One region of the Paenibacillus sp. BC26 genome, then DNA from elsewhere that is predicted to be linked to it. Evidence: a T-box and tRNA genes for the amino acid it is inferred to sense, from the RefSeq annotation. Region 1 holds a T-box; the other holds one or more tRNA genes.
The links. A T-box is a leader RNA that pairs with one kind of tRNA and senses whether it is charged. The one in region 1 lies ahead of argS (arginine--tRNA ligase), so its partner is inferred to be a tRNA-Arg.
Positions count from the first base shown of each region.

Region 2: it has a tRNA-Arg gene. The T-box ahead of argS (arginine--tRNA ligase) is inferred to sense a tRNA for this amino acid. The anticodon was not compared.

Region 1 covers NZ_FPAD01000006.1:19,223-22,638, reverse strand. The annotation lists gene speB (agmatinase) at 1-345, shown strand, start outside; gene BM412_RS28545 (DUF7667 family protein) at 594-845, shown strand; gene BM412_RS28540 (DNA-deoxyinosine glycosylase) at 908-1,426, shown strand; T-box leader at 1,500-1,801, shown strand; gene argS (arginine--tRNA ligase) at 1,862-3,416, shown strand, end outside.
Region 2 covers NZ_FPAD01000001.1:1,203,078-1,206,493, reverse strand. The annotation lists gene tig (trigger factor) at 1-24, opposite strand, end outside; gene BM412_RS05010 (hypothetical protein) at 122-1,000, opposite strand; tRNA gene BM412_RS05005 (tRNA-Gly) at 1,194-1,267, shown strand; tRNA gene BM412_RS05000 (tRNA-Arg) at 1,356-1,432, shown strand; gene BM412_RS04995 (hypothetical protein) at 2,035-3,416, shown strand, end outside.

The DNA of each region.
Region 1 (3,416 bases):
TCCCGCGAAGAGTGGCAATATGCGCGCGAGAACATCAATTTCCACCCGTTCGAAGTGCTTGAGCCTTTGAAGAAAGTATTGCCTGAGCTTGAAGGCCGTCCTGTCTATCTGACGATCGACATCGACGTGCTGGATCCATCGGCAGCACCGGGAACAGGTACGGCGGAAGCCGGCGGCATCACGTCGAAGGAATTGATTGACGCGGTTCATGCCATTGCCCGTTCCGGCGTTAATATTGTCGGCTGCGACCTTGTTGAGGTAGCGCCGGCTTATGACCCTACAGAACAAACACAGATCGTCGCGGCGAAAGTCATCCGCGAAATGCTGCTTGGCTTTATTAAATAATAGCGAAGGACGGGAGCGATGCTCCCGTCCTTTTTTGTTGGTTGCTAAACAGCCTTCGCCGCTCTATTCGGTCTCCTAAATCAGGCTTCTTCTTTTTCGGCGGTCAAGTTTCAGAGTGCCGGAATCAGCTATAAAATAACAATAAAGCAGCTCCGGTTAGAGGACTACCGCATGCCCGCCGCTTAGGGCTTCATTTTTTGGTCATAATGAATAGTAGTAGTCTAACAATTGAAGGGGGCGAGCAAGTTATGAGCTTATTGCCAATTCACGAGCGGCTCGCGGAGCTGTGGACGGTTCGAAGCAAGAGACAGCTCTCGGCGGAGGAGCTGGCGGACTTTGAGCATTGCTTGGCGGTGAACGCGATGATTTGCCGACAAGTTGCGAATTTGTACAATCTCTCGCTGCTGGCTTCGATGACGGGCGATACGGAGTGGCAGCACGATATATGCCGCAAAATCGAACGGCTGACCGGAACGCCGCCGGCATCGCCTCAGCTCTAGCCGGGGCTTGAAATTAACGTCTCTTTCTGGTTTCCTATGGTTATGAGGGGAGGGACTGCGTGATGAGAGTACATTCATTTCCGCCGGAGATCGGCGATCGTGCGCGGGTGCTTGTCCTTGGCAGCATGCCGGGAACGGCTTCGCTCGCGAAGCACCAATATTACGCCCATCCGCGCAATCATTTATGGCCGGTGGTGTATGGCTTGTTCGGGCTGACGCCGGCTGAGGATTATGAGGATCGGCTCGTTTTTGCCAAGGCTCGCGGTATCGCGCTCTGGGATGTCATTGAATCCTGTCAGCGGGAGGGCAGTCTCGATGTGAACATCCGGGAGGAGCGTCCCAATGACATTCCCGGCTTGCTGGCGGAGTATCCGGAGATTAGCTGCATTGTGTGCAACGGGGCGAAGTCTCATGATACGTTCTTGAAGTATTTCAAAAGCTTACCCGAGCTCAGCGGCATAACGCTGCTCAAGCTGCCGTCGACCAGTCCGATTCCGACGGCTGCGATGCGCACGACTGCAGATCGGATCGAAGCTTGGCGCATTTTGCTGCCGCACTTAATTCCGCTCGAACAGACCTAGGCAAACCTCCGCAAGAGGCTTGCTTTTTTCGCGAGGTTGCATATAATAGGGGAAATACAGTCAGTAATAACAGCTACATACGATGAACGGGACAGTACCTTGCAGATCGGTGCTAGCAGCGAGCCGGGCTGGATGAGCGAATCATCCTTGGTGAAAGCCGGCGCAGCGGCGTAAGGGAAGCGGACCCGGGAGTAGATCCATTGAACATGCAGGGAGCTTGTTGAAGCGCGCCTCTGTAAGTAGATGAATCCGGTCACCCCGTTATCGTGCTTGAGAGGTTTTCGGCATGGCCGCCGCTGTTTGTTGTTCGTTGTTCGTGCAGCCATAATGAAAACCAGAAGAGTGGTACCGCGGAAATGAACCTCCGTCTCTTTATTAGAGACGGGGGTTTTATTTGTTTCTAACCACAAATCGGGGAGGATGAACATGATGAACCTGTTATTGCAATGGGCAGCCGCACAGCTGCAGCCGCATGTACCATCGCTGACCTATGAAGACATCGTGGCGCTGCTGGAACTCCCGCCAAACCCGGAGCTAGGCGACGTCGCATTTCCTTGCTTTGCGCTGTCGCGTGAACTGAAACGCGCGCCGGCCGCGATTGCCGCAGAGCTCGCGGAGCAGATCGGTGCCGGAGCCGATTCCGGAACGTCACCGACGATTCGCGCCGAAGCCAAAGGTCCGTACCTGAATCTCTTCCTCGTTCGGGAAGAGTGGGCACCGAAGCTGCTTGCTCCGCTGCTGCTTGCTGATTTCGGGCAATCGCAGGTCGGGACGGGTCAACGCGTCATCATGGATATGTCCTCTCCGAATATCGCCAAACCTTTCGGCGTGGGCCATCTGCGTTCGACGATGATCGGCAACGCGCTTGCTCAGATGTACCGCAGCTCCGGCTATGAGGTTGTGACCGTCAACCATATCGGTGATTGGGGTACGCAATTCGGCAAGCTGATGGAAGCGTATATGCGCTGGGGGGACGAAGCGAAGCTCAAGGAAGAGCCGATTCGCGAGAGCTTGCGTTTGTATGTCCAGTTCCATGAGGAAGCCGAGAAGGATCCGACTTTGGAGGACAAAGCGCGTCATTGGTTCTGGAAGCTGGAGAACGGCGATGAGGAAGCGCACCGGTTGTGGCGTTATTTTGTCTCGTTCAGCATGGAGGAATTCGACCGCGTGTATACGCGTCTTGGCGTGCAGTTCGACTATACGCTCGGCGAGAGCTTCTATAACGATAAAATGACCGCCGTCGTCTCGCGCCTGCAAGAGCTGCAGCTGCTGGAGGAAAGCAACGGCGCGCAGGTTGTTCGTTTGGAAGAGGAAGGATTGCCGCCATGCCTCATTCTGAAGTCGGACGGCACGACCATCTATCCGACGCGCGATCTCGCTACGGCACTCTATCGGAAGAACGAGATGGGCGGGGATTTGCTGCTGTATGTGGTAGGGGCGGAGCAGAAGCTGCATTTTCAACAAGTGTTTGCCGTCTTGAAGCGCATGGGCGAAGAAGTGGCAGACCAATGCCGCCATCTCGCATTCGGGCTGATGAAATTCGAAGGCCGCAAAATGTCCACGCGCAGAGGTCAGGTCATCTTCCTGGATGAGGTACTGGACGAAGCCGTATCCAAGGCTGCTGCCATTATTGCCGAGAAGAATCCGGATCTGGAAGATGCGCGGGATACCGCGGAAGCCGTTGGGATTGGTGCAATTGTGTTCGGCGATTTGCTTCATCATCGCATGCTGGAGGTGGATTTCTCGCTGGATGAGGCGCTTCGCTTCGAAGGGGAGACTGGCCCTTACGTGCAATACACGGCGGCAAGAGCATTCAAGCTGCTGGCCAAAGGGAAGCTGACGTTAGCCGAAACCGAAACGCGCAGCTTGTCCGGTGCAGTGAACGGAAGCGATCTGGGGCGTTATCTCGCAGGGACTGCGGCGTGGGAGTGCATGAAGCTGCTGGCCGCTTATCCCGAAGCGATTGCCGGCGCGCTGCGTCAGAATGAAC
Region 2 (3,416 bases), on a different contig from region 1:
TATTTTTTCCCAAGTTGCTGTCATGTTATGCTTTCCCCTCCAAATTAAATAACGCTTCTGCGTCAGATCTTACCCGTAATAAACCATTCTATTATAATCAACATTTTCATTAATATCAAGACTAGCCGCCATCACCGTCCAATTTTAATTGCGCGATTTGCCGTAACGACCTGCAAGCCTGCTCATAACGGAACCGAAGAGCATCGGTAATCCCGTAAGTTTCCCGCACATCGTCGTCATCTACTCTGCCATAAAGTGACAGTTCAAGCACTTGATGCAGTGCAGCCGAATAGCAATCCACGGTCTCATCGTCGTCCGACAAAAGCCGACTGTAAGCCGTCGTGCCGTACAAGCATTGCAAGCATTCTTTCCACAGCTCTCTTGCAAAATGGGGCATCGATGCTTCCTGTACCTCTGTTACCGATTCTACCCGTTCTACGACCCTTGTAACCACCGGCGGAAATTCATCCATCGAAAGCGGCGTCGCTTCGATCTCGAGATCCACCAGCTCCCCGAGACGATCCAGCCTGATTGCCCCGGTTACGCCGCGCTTCTTCAACGATTGCAGCGCCTTGAATTGAAGTGCCGGATGCAAATCCGTTCGCGTCAGCCATGTGATGATGGTTTCGTCGACACTTGGATGATTGAGATAAGCCGCGCGCTCCAATGCCAAAATTTGCTGATCGGCAACAGGATGATGCTGCATGATATAAAGAACCTGCTGCACGTAAGCTTCGTCGTGCTCGCCTGAACTCAGCGCTTCCCGGCGAAGCGACTCCTCATCGCCGTCCGGCTCAGCGGAGTCCATATGTATGCTGTCGTTCGAGTCTCCATAGCCCGGGAAAGCAACATCCAGCCATGATAATAAATTGGTCCATTCTTCGTAATGACGCTTCTCTTCGCCTTGGCAATTCAGCAAGAAACGAAGCAGTCCTTTAGCTTCTCCATATTGTTCGGATTCAAGCATGCGCGTCAGTTGGTTCTGATATTGATCCAGCATATTCGGAAACAAATATACATTCTCTCTGTTATCACCCTGCGAGGGGCCTGAGGTTGTAATAGAATCACCGCCTTATCAGTCAAACTGCCTGCAGAAATGCGTATTATGTACAGTTAGAGTTCGATTATATCACTCTCTGCTGTTGATTTCCATTTTAGGCTGTGCTATTATTTGTCTACTTTGTTTTTTCCGTGCGGGTGTAGTTCAATGGCAGAACGCCAGCTTCCCAAGCTTGAGGCGAGGGTTCGATTCCCTTCACCCGCTCCATGATTTAACAAATACATAGCATTTTAAATTCTTTTCAAAAAAAGTAGTTGCACTACCGGAACACTCCGTGATATACTCCTTCTTACGTGTCCCAGTAGCTCAGTTGGATAGAGCACACGCCTTCTAAGCGTGTTGTCGGGGGTTCGAATCCCTCCTGGGACGCCATTTTTACCTAGCGTTTCAGACACTTATACTAAAGACAGCCTCCTGTTGGATGGTGCTTAGGCACTTTCCCGGGAGGCTTTTTTGTTTTCTATTCCTCTCCCGACAACTCGACAACTTCATTAATTGAGAATCAAGTTTTCGAGCAGGAGTGCCTCAGTTTCCCCAAATAATCATGTTGCCATTAACGCAACATGATTGGGGTTTCTCTACGTTGACGGCCGAAATGTTGCTTGTTAAGCAAAATCCCATCCTAATCAACGTAACTAAAGGCTCATATCAATGAAAATGATGCATGCTAGGCAACAAATTGTGAAGTAACGCCGCTGAGACGGTTAATAAGTTGCAATTTGAGCAGCATTTCTGTGGCCCATGAACAGAGTTGAATTCATAACGAAGCCAAGATCGCTATTCCGGCAAAAAGGCTTAATGGACTTATCGAACAACAGCATCTCCGCAAGGCAATCCCATTATGGAGTCTTCCTTCCAGCCACAAATTTTAGTTCATTGCACACTGCAATAATTCCCATGATTTCTCTGAAAATGTGGTACTATTAGTCTATCATTCTAGCGAATAATGACTATCAATGTCGGAGGCTGTCGAAATGAGCTCATTTGCCGATTCAAATCGCCATACGCGTAAACCCGCTTCGCCCATTCAGCGTGAAAGTGCCGAACAGAGCACCCGTACAGCAGCCTCGTCGGCTAACAGTCGAGAAAGCGATTCGGAACCCGGAAAGCTGCTCCAGATGCAGCGCGCTTCCGGCAATCAGGCTGTGCTGCAGATGATGCAGTCAAGCAAAGGTACGATCATGCGTCAGACCGGTGCGGCTCGGATGGGAAGACCTGACCGTGTAAACAGTCCGGCTTCATCTACAGTCCGAGCGACGCCGGCAGCTGCTCAAGCACCGGTAGCGGCGGAGCAGCAAGCGCAAGAAGCGGCCGCCGCTCCGGTGACGGCTCCGACCGTTACCGCAAGCGCACCGGCGGCTCCCGCAGCCCCTGCCGCGCCTTCAGCTCCGGCCGCCGCCGCTGCGCCGGCAGCGTTCACCCCACCGCCGATCCCCGCCAATTTGAGGGGCAAGGCAGGGTACAGCGAAGTCTACGGCTGGCTGAAAGAACAAGCCACTAAAGAGAAGAAAACCACGCTCTTCGCTTACTTCGACGCCTTGACACCGGAACAGAAAATGTCGGCGATACGCGCAATGAACGGCGGCACCAAACGATTCGTCGATCTGGATAACGTCAAGAAAACGATGGTGAAAGGCCTCATTAGTAAATCGGTCGATTGGGATAAGTTCTCGGTTATCTCTCGGGATGCCAGCAAAGCCGATACCAAAAACTACAATGCGGATACGGACAAAGACTATCTCGGTTACGCTGCAATCGGCACTTCCGCTTCGACGGGCGGCGCCGGCGGTTCGGCTACCATCAGCGCCGGATTAGGGGCAAAGGATGCCCTGCCTGTTGCCGAAGGCATCGGACCTGCCGCCGGAGCGCTTAGCGGACTCGCCTCGATCTCGCAGATCTACAATGCCACCGACAACTATGACGAATCGCTGAGCAACACCGGCAAAGCGCAGCAAATCGTGGGAGAAGGCGGCGCCGGCGCGGCCGATCTGGCCCGTTTCAGCGCAGGGACGGTGAACAGCGTTCGTACCGTTGCGGACATGGGGCTCAACGCCGGCGCGACTGTCGCTGCCGGAGCTGCCGGTATTATCGGCGGCGCGGCCTATATGGTCAGCGGCGTAGCCGGCTACCGCGAGAACAAGAAGAACGCCAAGAACCTGCATGAGATGGAAGACAAAATGAAACAAGCCAGCGATACCCGTGCCGCCGATCTCGGGCATGCCGCTAACCTGGGCGGTTCGACGCAGGAAATGAACAAAGACAAGAACAAAGCAACAGCCGTCAAAGGAGCGCTCATGGTCGCAGGCGGCGCTGCCCTCCTAATCGCCGCCGCTTCCCCTGCCGGCCCAATCCTCAT